3 regions of the Geobacillus sp. PLS 41 genome follow, and region 2 is predicted to be linked to each of the others. Evidence: riboswitches for the same ligand, from Rfam matches in the RefSeq annotation. Region 2 holds a riboswitch; each other region holds the start of a gene.
The links. Region 2 has a riboswitch for S-adenosylmethionine ahead of ACVX3G_RS15930 (methionine biosynthesis PLP-dependent protein). Riboswitches for the same ligand answer to the same signal wherever they lie in the genome.
Positions count from the first base shown of each region.

Region 1: linked by a shared signal. The riboswitch ahead of metK (methionine adenosyltransferase) and the one ahead of ACVX3G_RS15930 (methionine biosynthesis PLP-dependent protein) in region 2 are both predicted to bind S-adenosylmethionine.
Region 3: linked by a shared signal. The riboswitch ahead of ACVX3G_RS16660 (bifunctional homocysteine S-methyltransferase/methylenetetrahydrofolate reductase) and the one ahead of ACVX3G_RS15930 (methionine biosynthesis PLP-dependent protein) in region 2 are both predicted to bind S-adenosylmethionine.

Region 1 is NZ_CM151395.1:1,227,447-1,233,314, forward strand. It holds gene ACVX3G_RS06125 (MFS transporter) at 1-762, opposite strand, end outside; gene pckA (phosphoenolpyruvate carboxykinase (ATP)) at 1,411-2,997, opposite strand; SAM riboswitch class I at 3,216-3,330, shown strand; gene metK (methionine adenosyltransferase) at 3,460-4,671, shown strand; gene ACVX3G_RS06140 (gamma carbonic anhydrase) at 4,694-5,242, opposite strand; gene ACVX3G_RS06145 (tetraprenyl-beta-curcumene synthase family protein) at 5,581-5,868, shown strand, end outside.
Region 2 is NZ_CM151395.1:3,189,004-3,194,871, forward strand. It holds gene ACVX3G_RS15920 (HD-GYP domain-containing protein) at 1-13, shown strand, start outside; gene metC (cystathionine beta-lyase) at 52-1,230, opposite strand; gene ACVX3G_RS15930 (methionine biosynthesis PLP-dependent protein) at 1,234-2,337, opposite strand; SAM riboswitch class I at 2,539-2,649, opposite strand; gene ACVX3G_RS15935 (alpha/beta hydrolase) at 2,836-3,564, shown strand; gene ACVX3G_RS15940 (YjcG family protein) at 3,663-4,184, shown strand; gene ACVX3G_RS15945 (GNAT family N-acetyltransferase) at 4,186-4,620, shown strand; gene spoVIF (sporulation-specific transcription regulator SpoVIF) at 4,738-4,995, opposite strand; gene ACVX3G_RS15955 (YjcZ family sporulation protein) at 5,122-5,250, opposite strand; gene ACVX3G_RS15960 (hypothetical protein) at 5,327-5,563, opposite strand; gene ACVX3G_RS15965 (thioredoxin family protein) at 5,691-5,868, shown strand, end outside.
Region 3 is NZ_CM151395.1:3,327,737-3,333,604, forward strand. It holds gene ACVX3G_RS16645 (ABC transporter permease) at 1-564, opposite strand, end outside; gene ACVX3G_RS16650 (ABC transporter ATP-binding protein) at 561-1,622, opposite strand; gene ACVX3G_RS16655 (DUF7577 domain-containing protein) at 1,946-2,329, shown strand; SAM riboswitch class I at 2,443-2,544, shown strand; gene ACVX3G_RS16660 (bifunctional homocysteine S-methyltransferase/methylenetetrahydrofolate reductase) at 2,616-4,463, shown strand; gene metH (methionine synthase) at 4,456-5,868, shown strand, end outside.

The sequences.
Region 1 (5,868 bases), 1.6 Mb from region 2:
CTCTCCTACATGTAATTGTTCTTTCACATACATATAAAGGATGGCCGAAATCCAGACCCCATTTCCGATTCCTTCAAAAAATGACATGAAGCTAATCGATTTAGCGTGCACATTTCTCCAAGTGTATTCCCATCCTAGACTGATCGAAAGGAGAAAGTTCTTTAGGCCTTTGCCTTGAGCCGTCTTCTTCTTTGTATGTTCTTGTATATGCAACAGAAACATGAGAATGCTTGAGACGACATAGAACAATAAGGTGATATTGATTAAAAGGAACGGCGACCCTACACTGACAATCAAACTCCCAATCGGCCATGCGCTAAGTTTGATGAATTGGTCTAACGTGTTTACAAAACTGTTGGCTTTCAAGATTTCCTCCTTGGAAACGATAAAAGGAACGAGGGAGTTTTTAATCGGATTATTGATCCCATCTAAAAAAGCGATCAATGATACAAAAACATAAACGATCGCAGTGTAATGTTCCGCACCCCAGTGCAAAAACAGCGAGAGAAAAAGCAGCAGAAATGTTTTACACATTTGTCCGTAGGACAATAACGTTTTTAGTTTATATTTTTCGAAAAATATCGGTGCGACGATTCCGCTAATAAATAACGACAATGTAACGAAAAAAGGGACTAATGCGGCAGCCATGGCTTTCGATGTCAAATGATATAGGTAAGAGACAACGGAAACAATGTAGAACACATCTCCGAAATTCGCGAAAGATTGTCCGATCCAAAGGAAATGAAATGTTTTATTTTTCATGACCTCAATCCTCTCTTTGATCATCGAAACGACTGGTGATGGAATAGTCAAAATGAACCAAAAATCAGATCTTCAGTCTTTGATGAAACTGGCTTTTTGCCACGCCCCAAAACGATGGAGCGAAGGAAAACGGGTTGATTTTCAACAATCTGCTAAAGGTAAATGGATATACTGAAGCAATGGAAGCCTCCCCCTTATTCTGTTTAGAGTATCTTGAAAATCAAAAGGCCTTTAGACAGAGCATATCATCATGCTGCTGGAGTTTCTATAGGAATTATGCATCTTGATCACTTGTTTAATGATACTAAAAATTGTGATAAGTATATGAATGATTTGCGGAAAACAGTTGGAGAAATAGAAGTAAGAACACAATTCTTGGGGAAACAGGGAGTAAAAACTTTAGAAATAATGCGCAAGTTCATTAATCATCCATCTTTTGATGACATTACGTATTCCTTGCAGAACTCATGGCCATTGCGGCAAATGAAAACACAGAAGCTCATTGCGTTTGCTCGAGTCTGGTTGTTTGAGGCGAATGAAACGGACCGACGTACAGAAATGTCTAACGATTCAGTGTCGGAGACGAAAGCAGAGGAAAGAACAGAAAAACCGGCCGAACAGGATGTTCCCTGTCCGGCCGGGTTCTTGTTACACGAGCGGTCCGCCGAGTTTTTCGATCGTCGGGTCGATATGGGCGAACTTTCGGAAGTTGGCGCGGAACTTTTGCGCCAGCTCTTTTGCTTTTTGTTCGTATGCTTGTTTGTCAGCCCATGTGTTTTGCGGCTGCAGGACGTCATCCGGCACGCCGGGGACGTGGGTTGGGATGGCGAGGCCGAAAATCGGGTCTTGCACCGTTTCGACGTTGTCCAGCTCCCCTTCGACGGCGGCTTGCACCATCGCCCGGGTGTAGGCGAGCTTCATGCGGCTGCCGACGCCGTACGGTCCCCCTGTCCAGCCGGTGTTGACCAAAAAGACGCGGACGTTGTGTTCGGCGATTTTTTGCCCGAGCATTTCCGCGTATTCGACGGCCGGGCGCGGCAAAAACGGTGCGCCAAAGCACGTTGAGAACGTTGCTTCCGGTTCGGTGACGCCGCGTTCGGTGCCGGCGAGTTTGCTTGTGTAGCCGCTTAAGAAATGGTACATCGCCTGTTCACGCGTCAGCTTGCTGATTGGCGGCAGGACGCCGAACGCATCAGCCGTCAAAAACACGATCGTGGACGGATGGCCGGCGACGCTTGGGTCGACGATGTTTTTGATCGCCTGAAGCGGGTAGGCGGCGCGCGTGTTTTCCGTCAGCGTGCCGTCGTCGTAATTCGGCACCCGCGTCGCGTCGTCGAGGACGACGTTTTCGAGCACCGCGCCGAAGCCGATGGCGTCAAAAATTTGCGGCTCTTTCTCGCGCGATAGGTTGATGCATTTCGCATAGCAGCCGCCTTCGATGTTGAAAATGCCGCGGTTTGACCAGCCGTGCTCATCATCGCCGATCAAGCGGCGGTTCGGGTCGGTCGAGAGCGTCGTTTTTCCCGTTCCCGACAAGCCGAAAAAGAGGGCGACGTCGCCTTCCTGGCCGACGTTGGCCGAGCAGTGCATCGGCAGGATGCCTTGTTCCGGCAGCAAATAGTTCATCACCGAGAAAATCGATTTTTTCATTTCGCCGGCATACTCGGTGCCGCCGATCAACACGGTGCGCCGTTCAAACGAGATGATGATGAACGCTTCCGAGCGCGTGCCGTCGACTTTCGGGTCGGCTTTAAAGTTCGGCGCGCAAATGACGGTGAATTGCGGCTCATGCACGGCGAGCTCTTCGACGTTCGGCCGAATGAACAGCTGATGGACGAACAAGTTGTGCCAGGCGAATTCGTTGACGACTTGAATCGGCAGCCGGTATTTCGGATCGGCGCCGGCAAAGCCTTTAAACACGAACAGTTCATCTTTCTTCATTAAATAGTCGAGCACTTTGTCGTACAGTTTATCAAACGTCTCCGGAGACATCGGCTGGTTGACCGCTCCCCAGTCGATCGTTTGCTTCGTTGACGGTTCTTCGACGATGTATTTGTCTTTCGGCGACCGCCCTGTGTACTTGCCGGTCGTGACCGCGACGGCTCCGGTGTGCGTCAGCCGTCCTTCGTTCCGCTGCAGGACTTTCTCGACGAGCTCGGCGACGGACAGTTGATGATGCACGTACGGTTTTTGCAGCAATACATCAAGCTTATTCGTCATGTTTGCGATCCCCATATTCAAAACCTGCCTTCTTTTTGAAATCACTCTTGAAAATAGTATAACACATTTTTATTAATAGTCCATACTAATTGTGTGGGTTTTTCAAACTTTATTTTGCCCAATGTGTCGATTTCCTTGAGGAAAGAATTTTCTCGGCTGGAAATGATAAAAAATGAATTTTGATAGTTGACTTTGCCGATTCCATTGCGATAAGATAAGTCATTGAACGGATACTCTTATCCCGAGCCGGTGGAGGGACAGGCCCGATGAAGCCCAGCAACCGTCACAACTGTACATGTGTGAAATGGTGCTAACCTGTGGCAAGGCGCAGTCCTTGAACGATAAGAGTGAAAGGAAGCAATACGATTGCCATGACCTTTCCTCAGCCGTTACAGGAAAGGTTTTTTATATTGCGAAGGGAAAAAGGGAAATGAGTTCCGTGTCGCCACATTATGCCAAGAGGAGGAAACAAACCGAATGTCAGCCAAACGCCGCTTGTTTACTTCAGAGTCTGTGACGGAAGGACATCCGGATAAAATTTGCGACCAAATTTCTGACGCCATTTTGGATGCCATTTTGGAAAAAGATCCGAACGCCCGCGTCGCCTGCGAAACGAGCGTCACGACCGGGCTGGTGCTCGTGAGCGGGGAAATCACGACATCAACATACGTGGACATTCCGCGCATCGTCCGCGATACGGTCCGGGAGATCGGCTACACGCGCGCCAAATACGGATTTGACGCCGATACGTGCGCGGTGCTGACGTCGATTGACGAACAATCGCCGGACATTGCGATGGGGGTGAACCGGGCGCTTGAGGCGCGCGAAGGTCAGATGACTGACGAGGAAATTGAAGCGATTGGCGCCGGCGACCAAGGATTGATGTTTGGGTTCGCCTGCAATGAGACGGAAGAATTGATGCCGTTGCCGATTTCGCTTGCGCACCGCTTGGCGCGCCGATTGGCGGAAGTGCGCAAAACGGATGTCTTGCCGTACTTGCGGCCGGACGGGAAAACGCAAGTGACGATCGAATACGATGAAAACGGCAAACCGGTGCGCGTCGATACGATCGTCGTTTCCGCGCAGCACCATCCGGAAATTACGCAAGAGCAAATCGAGCGCGACATTAAAGAACAGGTCATCAAGCCGGTCGTGCCCGCAGAGCTGCTTGATGAGAACACGAAATATTTCATCAACCCGACAGGACGGTTTGTCATCGGCGGTCCGCAAGGGGATGCTGGGTTGACGGGGCGCAAAATCATCGTCGATACGTACGGCGGCTACGCCCGCCACGGCGGCGGCGCGTTCTCGGGCAAAGATCCGACGAAAGTCGACCGCTCGGCGGCGTATGCGGCCCGCTATGTCGCGAAAAACATCGTCGCGGCAGGACTGGCCGACAAATGCGAAGTGCAGCTTGCCTACGCGATCGGCGTCGCCCGCCCAGTTTCGATTTCGATCGATACGTTCGGCACCGGCAAAGTATCGGAAGACATTTTGATTGAGGTCGTGCGCAACAACTTCGATCTCCGCCCGGCGGGCATCATCAAAATGCTCGACCTTCGCCGCCCGATTTACAAACAGACGGCTGCTTACGGCCATTTTGGGCGTACGGACATCGACCTGCCGTGGGAGCGCACCGACAAAGCCGCCTTGTTGAAAGAACAAGCGCTGGCGTTGGCGGACAAGTGATGAAAGAAAAAGAGCTGCCTGATCACGGCAGCTCTTTTTTGTTGGCGCACGATGTCCGCTGTTGCTGCAGCGCTTTGTAATACTGCCCTTTCTCGACATATTCGCGGCGGATGCGCTCCATTTCACGGATGTCGTCTTCCGTCAGTTCGCGGACGACTTTCGCCGGCCGGCCGAGGGCGAGCGTGTTGGGCGGAATTTTTTTGCCCGGCGGCACTAAACTGCCGGCGCCGATAAACGCGCCTTCCCCGATTTCCGCGCGGTCCAAAATGATCGAGCCCATGCCGATGAGCGCGTTTTTGCGAACGATGGCGCTGTGCAAAATGACTTGATGGCCGACTGTTACACCGTCTTCAATGATAAGCGGATTGTTTGGACTTTGATGCAAAATTGAGTTATCTTGAATATTGACCCGGTTGCCAATCACCGTTGGCGCCACATCGCCGCGAATGACGGTATTGAACCAAATGCTCGTCTCTTCGCCGATCACGACATCGCCGGTGATCGTCACATAGTCGGCGATAAAGGCGGAGGCGGCAATTTGCGGCGTTTTGCCTTTGTATGGGTAAATCATGGGCGTTCGTTCCTTTCTGCTGCAAAATCGATCGTTCACCATGTATTGTACAACGCTGCGTCCAAATCGCCAACGAAAGTGAGCGCGCCTGGTCGGGATTGGTGAAAAACGTTTCGTTTCGCCCGATGAGTGGTTGGGATCGGGAAAGAAGATCCGATTTCACAAAGCTTCTCAACGTGAGAAGAACCGTTGTTGAGCGGTTTTTTCATTCCATCGCCAACCCTTTTATGGTTTGCCCCGCCCGCATTGATGGCAATACTGGAAGACGAGATCGCAGGCTGTTCAGACGCGAAACGATTTTGGTTGCTGATAAGATGGAAATGCTAGGAGACGAGACCATGGTGTTTGCACCTGAGGTGAGCCGATTGAACATTCCGAAAAACCCCATCGCCTTGATGAAAATGGTGTATCGTGACGTGCTTCCGCTTGTCCACCGCGAGCTTGCCTATTGGCGGCGCCAGGCCGAGCGCATTCCCGACCCGGAATTGCGGCGCCAGGCCTTGGCGAGCATCGCTTCGAAAACGTTCCATTGCGAAGGCGGCTCCATTTTGGCGCTCTTGGCCGGAGAAAACATGGAGGATTGCATCCGCTTTATCGTGGCTTACCAGACGATCAGCGATTATTTG
Region 2 (5,868 bases):
AGCGGCATCTTGACCCGCCCGCCAAGCTTTGAAGGCTTGGCGGGCTGATTGCTATGGCGTTGAAACTGACGGCCGCTCTTTCACAAACGACAGCGCCTGCTCGAAATCGGCGATCAAATCGTTCACATCTTCCAGCCCGACGCTCAGCCGCAACAAGCCGTCGGTAATGCCGCGCCGGAGCCTCTCTTCTTTTGGCATCGCCGCATGCGACATTTTCGCTGGGTGCGATAAAATTGACTCGACCGCCCCAAGGCTGACAGCAAACACCGGCAAGCGGACGTTTCGGACGAACGTCCGAGCCGCTTCTTCATCGGCTAAACGGAACGACAGCACAGCGCCAAACCCGGCCGCCTGATGGCGCTGGATGTCATGGCCTGGGTGGTTCTCCAGCCCCGGATAATACACTTCTTCGACCTTTGGATGACAAGCCAAATACTTGGCGATGGCGGCCGCTGATTCAGACGACTGCTTCAGCCGAACGTGGAGCGTTTTTAATCCCCGCAGCACAAGCCACGCATCTTGGACGCCAAGGACGGCGCCAAACGCGTTTTGCAGTTTGTACAATTCTTTTCCCAATTCCTCGTCTTTCACGACCGCCAGCCCGGCGACGACGTCGCTATGGCCGGCTAAAAATTTCGTGGCGCTGTGAAGGACGACATCGACTCCAAGATCAAGCGGCCGCTGCAACGCCGGCGTCATGAACGTATTATCCAAGAATGTCAAACAGCCATGCGCCTTCGCCAACTTGACGACGCCTTGAATATCGGTCACTTTTAACAATGGATTGGACGGCGTTTCCATATAAATGACTTTCGTGTTCGGCCGGATGTTTTCCGCCACTGCGTTTAAATCGGTCATATCGACAAACGTATAGTCAATGCCAAAGCGGCCGAGCACCTCCGTAATCATCCGGTACGTGCCGCCGTAGACGTCTTCGGTCACGAGCACGTGGTCGCCTTTTGAGAGAAGCAAAAACGCCGTTGAAATGGCGGCCATGCCAGAAGCGAAGGCGAATCCGCGCACGCCGCCTTCTAACGCCGCGATCGTTTCCTCAAGCGCCTCGCGCGTCGGGTTGCTGGAGCGGCTGTAGTCGTATTTGCCGAATGAATCGAAATCGAACTGATGGAACGTGGAGGCGTGCTGGATCGGCACGCTCACCGCCCCGGTTGCGCGGTCGACTTTCCATTCGTTATGGAGCAGTTTCGTCGAAAACGCCCATTCCTGTTCCATCGCTTACACCTCTTTCATGTTTTTCAATGCCTGCGCCAAATCGGCGATCAAATCGTCAGCGTGCTCAATGCCGACCGAGAAACGGAGCAGCCGGTTGCAAATACCGTTTTGGATGCGGATTTCCTCAGGAATGTCCGCATGCGTCTGCGTCGCTGGGTACGTAATAAAGCTTTCGACTCCGCCCAGGCTTTCCGCGAACGTAATGAGGCGCAAGCTTTTTAAAAACCCGTTCACCCACTTTTCATCGGCAATCCGGAACGACAGCATCCCGCCTCTTCCTGGATATAAGACGTCTGTAACATCTTCATGTTCGCGCAAAAAGGCGCTGATGCGCTTGGCGTTTTCTTCATGCTGGCGCATCCTTAGCGCCAGCGTTTTCATCCCGCGAATCAACAGCCACGAATCAAACGGCGACAAAACCGCGCCGATGGCGTTCTGATACTCGGCCAGGCGTTGACAGAGCTCCTCGCCCTTGGCGACGACAAGGCCAGCCAACACGTCGTTATGGCCGCCTAAATATTTCGTGGCGCTGTGGATGACAATATCGGCGCCTTGTTCGATCGGGCGTTGAAGCACCGGTGTATAAAACGTGTTGTCAACGATCAACAAAAGCCCATGCCGCTTGGCGAATTCGGAGACGGCGCGGATATCGGTCTCATGCATAAGCGGGTTCGTCGGTGTTTCCAGGAAAATCGCTTTCGTTTTTTCGGTGATACACGCTTCCACCGCAGCGAGATCAGCAAAATCGACGTAATGGAATCCAAGACCATACTTGCGCCAGCCGCGCTCAAACAGGCGGTACGTGCCGCCGTAAAGGTCGGCCGATACGAGAAACTCATCTCCGCTCTCAAACAAGGCGAGCACCGTCTGAATGGCGGCCATGCCGGAGCTGAACGCATAGCCTTGGTCGCCACCTTCCAGTCTCGCGATTGCTTCTTCGACGATTTTGCGCGTGGGGTTGCCGGTGCGGATGTAGTCAAACCCAGTCGACTCTCCGATGCCGGCATGGCGGTAGGCGGTGGAAAAATAAACCGGCGGGTTGACCGTCCCCGTCACCGTTTCGCTCCGGTTGCCAATTTGCGCTAACAACGTCTCCAGTTTCTCCATCTCATCTCTCTCCTTCTGCTGAAAATTCCATCATGGATCAACGGCCGACCACTTAATGCCCAACGAAGCACCACTGTCCGTTGGGCAGCGGCCAAGCGCCTTCGTCCGAAACCGCCTCGCGGTTGATGGAAGCGGCCGCTTGAATAAATAAAAAAAGTCTTCTAAGAAGAAGACTTTTCCATACACATGGGGTCATGCTTCTTCTTATCTGCCGAATTGAATGCTCAATTCGCTGGATTTAGCACCTGGCCGTCGGGCGGCTGGTTGCTGAAGCTTCATTGGGCCAGTTCCCTCCGCTTCTCTTGATAAGAATGGGACGCGTATTCAATTTTTTTAAATTTAATAAAAATGTAACGCATTCCCCACGTTTTTGCAAGCCATTTTTTTGTCAGCGGTGCGATTCGGCAAATTCGCGAAAAATTCGAGCCCTTCATTAACATCTTTGGGCGCAAATATGTTACAATAACAGATGAACTTACGCTTTCATGGAGGATGGTCATGGCGACAGCAACAGGAACGATGCGCGACTGCAAGTTGTACAGCGGAGAGCTGCAAGAAGAAATCGAACTGCTCATCTACTTGCCAAGCAATTTTTCGCCGCTTTACAAATATTCTTTATTAATCGCGCAAGACGGCAAAGATTATTTTATGTATGGAAAAATGAAAACCGTCATCGAAACGCTGATGGAAGAAGGAACAATCGACCGGACGATCGTCGTCGGCATCCCGTATCGGAACGTCAACGACCGCTACGAGAAATACCACCCGGAAGGACGAAAGCACGAAGCATACCTTCGTTTTTTAGCCCATGAGCTCGTCCCGTTTTTGGACCGCGAACTGCCGACATACCAAATGGGCAAAGGCCGGGCGCTGATCGGCGATTCGCTCGGCGGAACGGTGTCGCTTCTAGCCGGGTTGTTGTATCCGCATACATTTGGGAAAATCGCCATGCAGTCCCCCTATATCGATGACTCGGTATTGGCGCGCATCCGCTCATTCCGCGATCCATCGCTCCTTTCGCTTTACCATTCTGTTGGCACAGAGGAAACAGCGGTGAAAACGACGGATGGCCATGTGCGCGATTTTATCACCCCGAATCGAATGGCGCGGGACTTGTTTATGGAAAAACGGTTTGCTTATACGTACCATGAGTTCGAAGGCGGCCATGCGTGGACGTATTGGCAGCCGGATGTACCCCGGGCCGTAGCCGCTGTTTTATCATTATAGGACAAAACGGAGCAACTTCAAAGATGTCGAAGCCGCCGCATCCATTCCGTGCGTTTCCTGTGCATGGAAAAAGAACTGGTTCAAGGAGGGAAAACAAAATGAAGTACGGCATTGTGATCTTTCCGCCAAAACGGATTCAGGACTTCGCCAACTCGTACCGGAAACGGTACGACAGCCATTACGCCCTCATCCCGCCGCATATTACGCTGAAATACCCATTTGAAGCGGATGAGGAGCAAATAAAAAAAATGGCGAAAGAGTTGCGCCGCATTGCGGCGGAAACACCTCCCATTCCGATCAAAGTGACGAAATTCAGCTCGTTTTACCCGACAAGCAACATCATTTATTTGAAGGTGGAACCAAACGACGTGCTCGAGCGCCTTCATGAACAACTGCACAGCGGCTTGTTCGCCGGAAAGCCGGAGTTTGTGTTCGTGCCTCACATTACGATCGGCCGCGATTTGCCGGGCGCAGAATATGCGGACGTCTACAGCCAGCTGAAGCTGCAAGATGTGCACTTCGAGGAGACCGTCGACCGCTTCCATCTTCTCTATCAGCTGGAAAACGGCTCGTGGACCGTCTATGAAACGTTTATCGTCGGAGGAAAGGAAACGGTCTGAGATGAACATTGCGATTGGCACAACGCAAGATCGCGCTTTGTACGAAGACGCCTTGCGCGTCCGCCGGCTCGTATTCATTGAGGAGCAAAACGTGCCGGAAGACGAGGAAATCGACGCATTCGAGGACGACTCGTTCCACCTCGTCCTGTATGATGGCCAAACACCGGTGGGTGCTGGGCGACTCCGTTTCATTGACGAAGGCGTCGGCAAAATCGAGCGCATTTGCGTCCTGCCGTCCTACCGCGGCCGCGGCGCCGGACGGATGGTGATGGAAGCGATCGAACAGCTGGCGAAAACAAAAGGGGCGAAAACGGCGAAACTGAACGCCCAGACGCACGCAGAACCGTTTTACCAAAAGCTCGGCTATACGACCGTCTCCGGCGTCTTTATGGACGCCGGCATCCCACATGTCACGATGGTGAAATCGCTCGAATGATGGCCATAGAACAGCCTCGTCTACACTGATCCAAGGCTTGGGATCATCGAACATCGTTTCGCTCTCCTGAGCCAAGCAGAGCAAAAGGGAGCTGTGCGCACGCAAGCTCCCTTTTGCTTACTTTTTGTTGTTCAGCATATTGGCGATCGTATTGAAATCAATTTGCTTGCCGTTATGGACGATCGCCTTGACGATTTGATCCTCAAGTTCTTTTGGCACTTTCCGGTTGGCAATTTGCGCCACCCGCTTCACCACTTGGCGCACCGTTTTTTCATCGCTGAAATTGGCGTTTTGCAGCGAGTTGGCGAGCTCAAAAACGTCTTTCATATTGACACCTGTTTTCTTTTCGATGTTTTTAAAAAATTGCTGATCCATCGTTCCGCCTCCTTCTCCCTGCTATATCGTATGATGCTCCCGCCTCGGCGTGCATCAAATTAGGGAAAGAAAAATACGAGCCGCTCCGTGGCGCCGAAACGGCCCGTACCCCTTTCGCTTTTTCCGTTAGGCGACAAATGCCGCGCCGACAATAATCAACAAAATGAACAACACGACAATCAGCACAAAGCCACCGCCATAGCCACCGCCATAGCCGTAGCCGTAAGGATAACCATAACCGCAGAAGCCCATCATAATGTGCACCTCCTTCTCCGTTTACTGTATCGTATTCACCGGCTTAGCGGGGCGTATGGGCGCAAAGGCCATTTTGTCATCCAAATCGGCGGAACAGCTCGGCAAATTCCCGCTCCTTTTTCGCAAACCATTGCTCGATGTAGTCTAAGTTGCCTTGCACACTTTTTAAAAATCCATTGTTCAATTTTTCGATTTCTTGCAACTGTTTGTTAAAGTCCTTTCCCCATTGTTCAAACAGGCGGATGAACGTTTCATGCCCTTCTTTGCGTGACGCAACCCAACCTTCGAGCGCCTTTTCCAGTTCTTTGCTCACACTTTCCCCCCTTTCTTACTGTTGTATGCAAAAACGACTGCCCGAGGTGAAGGCATCCCCGTTCTTTTTTTGCCTTGCCATATGATAAAGTAAAGATGAACGTCAACATGAAAGGGAGGAAACGAATGTGAAACGCATTGAAACAGTGGAGCAATTCGAGGCGGCCATTTCCGGCGATAAGCCAGCGATTATGAAGTTTTACACAACTTGGTGTCCAGACTGCGTGCGCCTGAACATGTTCATCGATGACATCATCCGCGATTACGGGCAGTACGACTGGTTCGAAATCGACCGAGATCAGTTTC
Region 3 (5,868 bases), 140 kb from region 2:
GACGACGCGGCGGAACGTCGTCCAAGCCGAAGCGCCCAAATCGCGGGCGGCATCGACAAGCGATGGCGGCAGCTCCTCCAGCGCGTTGAAAATCGGCAGCACCATAAACGGAATAAAAATGTACACAGAGACGAACACAAAGCTGAAATCGGTGAACAACAACTGCCGCGCCCCGAGGCCGATCGCCTGCAAAAAAGCGTTGGCCAGTCCATATGTGCCGAACAGCCCTAAAAACGCATACACCTTCAGCAGCAAATTCACCCACATCGGCAAGATGAGCAACAACAGCCATAACTGCTTGTGCCTCGTCTTCGTCAGCCAATAGGCGGTTGGATAGCCGATCAACAATGACACAAGGGTAATCAAAAACGCGTACCAAAACGAATACGCCATCATTTTCAAATAAATGGGCGTCAACACGTTTTCATAATTCGCCACTGTCCAATGTCCGTCTATATCCAAAAACGATTCATATAATAAAAAGACGATCGGAGCGATGACAAACAACACCAACCAAATGCCATAAGGGATTAAATACCAGTTTCGCCACGCCCGTTCCGTCATGCGCCCTCATCCTCCCTTTCGACTCGCATGACGTGAATCGCTTCCGGTTCAAAACGAAGGCCGACCGTTTCCCCGACTTCGGCCTTTTTCGTCGAATGGACAAGCCATTCGTTGCCGTTTTCGTCATAGCCGCAAATTTCATAATGGACACCGCGGAATAAGAGCGAATCGACGCGGATGACGATCTGCCCGTCTTCCGGCGCCGCGAGCTCCAAATCTTCCGGGCGGATGACGACATCGACCGGTTCGTTTGGCGCGAAGCCGCGGTCAACACACGCAAACTGTTTGCCGGCAAATTCGACGAGGAAATCGTCGATCATGCGCCCTGACAAAATGTTCGATTCGCCAATGAAATCGGCGACGAATCGATTGACAGGCTCGTCGTAAATGTCTTTCGGCGTCCCAAACTGCTGAATTTTTCCTTTATTCAGAACAAAAATGTAATCGGACATCGCCAATGCTTCTTCTTGATCATGCGTGACAAAAATAAACGTAATGCCCAATCGACGTTGGAGCTCACGCAATTCATACTGCATTTCCGTGCGCAATTTCAAATCCAAGGCTGACAGCGGTTCATCCAAGAGCAACACCTCAGGTTCATTGACAATCGCCCGGGCAATGGCGACGCGCTGGCGTTGGCCGCCGGACATCTCTTGAATGCGCCGGCGCTCATAGCCTTCCAAGTTGACAAACCGGAGCGCTTCCCTCACTTTCTCGCGAATGTCGGTTTCTTTCATTTTTTTCACGCGCAAACCAAACGCAACGTTTTCAAACACATCGAGATGAGGGAACAACGCATAGTCTTGAAAAACAGTGTTGACTTGCCGTTTGTTCGGCGGGACGTTTTGAATCGGCTTTCCATGGAAATAAATCGTTCCTTGCGTCGGTTCGATAAACCCGGCAATCAGCCGCAAAATCGTCGTCTTCCCGCACCCCGACGGCCCAAGCAGCGTATAAAACTTCCCGCGCTCCATCGCAAAACTCACATCATCCAATACGACCGTGCCGTCGTATTCCTTCGTCACTCGCTCGAAGCGGATGATCTCTTCCCCGTTCACTTCCAGCCCCCCGTCTTCTTCATCTCCATCATTCCTAATTAGAACATAGAGACAATGAAAGTGCAATGACAAAACGATCGTTGAACGGTCTTCCCACCCATGCCAATGCTTAAGAAGCGAAAAATGGTCGATGATGCAATTGATAAGGCAACATACCGCCCGTTTTCCTCTCTTACAAGACATAATCAAGGTATTGAAAAATAAATCCAATTAAAAATCTAATATTTTTGCCTCTATCGGCTCAAACGTTTCTATGTGAACATGGTAAAAACCAATTTTTTCTATTATAATATATCTATGAATTCTGTTAGGGAGGAATGAAATTGAAAAGCATCAAACCCGGCCGCGGTCCGTCGATGCAAGGACTCTTCGGCAGCATCGCCGCTGTGTTGTTCGGCATCTTTTGGATGGTGATGGCATTCTCCATCACCGCGGACTCGCCGTTTCCCGCCGCCCGCTTTTTTCCGTTTTTCGGCCTTGTCGTCATCGCCATCGGCGTATTTCAAGCGTTTTACCATTACAAAAATGCGACGGGAAAACAACGCATGTCCTTATTGGACATTGTCGACAGCGAGGAAGAGCCCGACCCGCTGAACGTCCGATTTGGAAGCCATAAACAGCCAAACAAGCATTGCCCTCATTGCGGCGGGCATGTGCAGCACAATTTCCAATTTTGCCCCCAATGTGGAAAAGAGCTTCTCCGTTGATCCGAGAAATTCTTTTTTGAAATTTCCTCGCTTCACCGTATTGAATAATTTCGAAAAATACATTAAATTATATAGTAATCATCAAAACGCTGCCGCACAATTGCATACGGACATTCTTATCAAGAGAGGGGGAGGGACTGGCCCGGTGAACCCTCAGCAACCTGGCCGCGGCCAAGGTGCTAAATCCAGACAGGCGGAAGCCTGGAAGATAAGAAGAAGCGAATGAAAAGTCTTCTTCTTATAGAAGGCTTTTTTCTTTTACTACGGAGAAACGGGGGAATCGAACGTGGGATTGCTGGATAAGTTGAAAGAGCGCATTCTCATCGCCGACGGGGCGATGGGAACGCTTTTATATTCGCACGGCATTGACCGTTGTTTTGAAGAATTGAATCTATCCAATCCAGATGAAATCGTCCATATTCATGAAGCGTATATCGCCGCGGGCGCCGACGTCATTCAGACGAATACATACGGCGCCAACTATGTGAAACTCGCGCGCTACGGCTTGCAAGACGAGGTGCCGGCGATCAATCGCGCCGCTGTAAGACTGGCGAAGCAAGCAGCCAATGGGCGGGCGTACGTGCTCGGGACGATCGGGGGGCTGCGCACGTTAAACAAAAGCGTCGTCACGCTCGAAGAAGTGAAACGGACGTTTCGCGAGCAGCTGTTTGTCCTGCTGGCTGAAGGAGTCGACGGCGTGCTGCTCGAGACGTATTACGATTTGGAAGAGTTGGAGACGGTGCTTGCCATCGCGCGCAAAGAGACGGACTTGCCGATTATCGCCCATGTGTCGCTCCATGAAGTCGGCGTTTTGCAAGACGGCACGCCGCTCGCGGACGCCCTTGCCCGCCTAGAGGCGCTCGGGGCCGATGTCGTCGGACTGAACTGTCGTCTCGGTCCATATCATATGCTTCGGTCGCTCGAGGAAGTGCCGCTGCCGAAGCAGGCATTTTTGTCGGCGTATCCGAACGCGAGCCTCCCGGATTACCGCGACGGCCGGCTTGTCTATGAAACGAACGCGGAATATTTTGAAGAGGCGGCCAAAGCGTTCCGCGATCAAGGGGTGCGCTTGATCGGCGGGTGCTGCGGCACGACGCCGAAACATATTGAGGCAATGGCAAAGGCGCTCGCCGACCGGACGCCGGTGACGGAAAAAACGGTGAAGCGGCGCACGGCATCTGTATCGGTGCAAGCCGATCGGCCCGCGCCGACTCCGCTTCCCGAGCTCGCCCGCACGCGCCGCTCGGTCATTGTCGAACTCGATCCGCCGAAGCAACTCGGCATTGACAAGTTTCTCGCTGGGGCGAAAGCGCTCCATGACGCCGGCATCGACGCGCTGACGTTAGCTGACAACTCACTTGCCACGCCGCGCATCAGCAACGCCGCCGTCGCCACGATCGTGAAAGAGCGGCTCGGCGTCCGCCCGCTCGTGCATATTACGTGCCGCGACCGCAATTTGATCGGCTTGCAGTCGCATTTGATGGGGTTGCATACGCTCGGCATCACCGACGTGCTCGCCATTACCGGCGACCCGTCGAAAATCGGCGACTTCCCAGGAGCAACGTCGGTGTATGATTTATCATCGTTCGATTTGATCCGCTTGATCCGCCAGTTTAACGAAGGGCTGTCGTACTCGGGCAAACCGCTTGGGCAAAAAACGAACTTCTCGATCGGCGCTGCGTTCAACCCGAACGTCCGCCATTTGGATAAAGCAGTTGAGCGAATGGAGAAAAAAATTCAATGCGGCGCCCACTATTTCTTGACCCAGCCGATTTACTCGGAAGAGAAAATCGTTGAAGTGCACGAAGCGACCAAGCATCTTGACACGCCGATTTACATCGGCATTATGCCACTTGTGAGCGCGCGCAACGCCGACTTTTTGCATCATGAAGTGCCGGGCATTACGCTCTCTGACGAGATTCGCGCCCGCATGGCGGCGTGCGGCGGCGACCCGGTGCAAGCAGCCAAGGAAGGCATCGCTATCGCCAAATCGCTCATTGACGCTGCGTTTGATTTGTTTAACGGCATTTATTTGATCACGCCGTTCTTGCGCTACGACATGACGGTCGAGCTTGTCCGCTACATTCATGAAAAAGAAGCGGCCGCCAAAGAAAGGAAGGTTGTTCATGGCTAACGTCACCTTAGAACAGCAACTGCAAAGAAAAATTCTTGTCATCGATGGCGCCATGGGCACGATGATCCAAAGCGCCAACCTATCGGCCGCCGACTTTGGCGGCGAGGCGTATGAAGGGTGCAACGAATATTTGACCCTCACCGCCCCGCATGTCATCCGCCGCATTCATGAAGCGTACCTAGAAGCCGGTGCTGATATCATTGAAACGAACACGTTCGGAGCGACACGCATCGTGCTTGACGAATATGGCCTCGGTCATTTGGCGCTTGAGCTGAACATCGAAGCGGCCAAACTCGCCAAACAAACGGCTGAGTCGTTCTCCACCCCGGACTGGCCGCGCTTTGTCGCCGGTTCGATGGGGCCGACGACGAAAACGTTGTCGGTGACCGGCGGCGCAACGTTTGAAGAACTCGTCGCCGCCTACGAAGAACAAGCGCGCGGACTGCTCTTAGGAGGCGTCGACCTTCTCCTACTCGAGACGTGCCAAGATACGCTGAATGTCAAAGCCGGTTTTCTCGGCATTTCGAAGGCGTTTGAAGCGGTCGGCCGCCGCGTGCCGCTCATGATTTCCGGCACGATCGAACCGATGGGCACGACGCTCGCCGGGCAGGCGATCGATGCGTTTTTCATCTCGGTGCGCCATATGAAGCCGATCGCCGTCGGCTTAAACTGCGCAACCGGTCCGGAGTTTATGACCGACCATTTGCGCACGCTCGCCTCGCTCGCTGACACGGCGGTCAGCTGCTACCCGAACGCCGGTCTGCCGGATGAGGAAGGCCACTATCATGAAACGCCGAATATGCTGGCAGAGAAAATCCGCCGCTTTGCCGAAAAGGGATGGATCAACATCGTCGGCGGGTGTTGCGGCACGACGCCGGATCATATCCGCGCCATTGCCGAAGCGGTGCGTGATCTCCCGCCGCGGGCGATTCCGTCTTCGTTTGATGTCCACGCCGTTTCCGGCATCGAGGCGCTCATCTATGATGAAACGATGCGTCCGCTCTTTGTCGGCGAGCGGACAAACGTGATCGGCTCGCGCAAATTCAAGCGCCTCATCGCCGAAGGGAAATACGAAGAAGCGGCGGAAATCGCCCGCGCCCAAGTGAAAAACGGCGCCCATGTCATCGACATTTGCCTCGCCGACCCAGACCGCGACGAACTCCATGACATGGAGCAGTTCGTCCGCGAAGTCGTGAAAAAAGTGAAAGTGCCGCTTGTCATCGATTCAACCGACGAGCGCGTCATCGAGCGCGCCCTCACCTACTCGCAAGGGAAAGCGATCATCAATTCGATCAACTTGGAAGACGGCGAGGAGCGGTTTGCGAAAGTCGTTCCTCTCTTGCACAAATACGGCGCCGCTGTCGTCGTCGGCACGATCGATGAACAAGGAATGGCGGTCACCGCC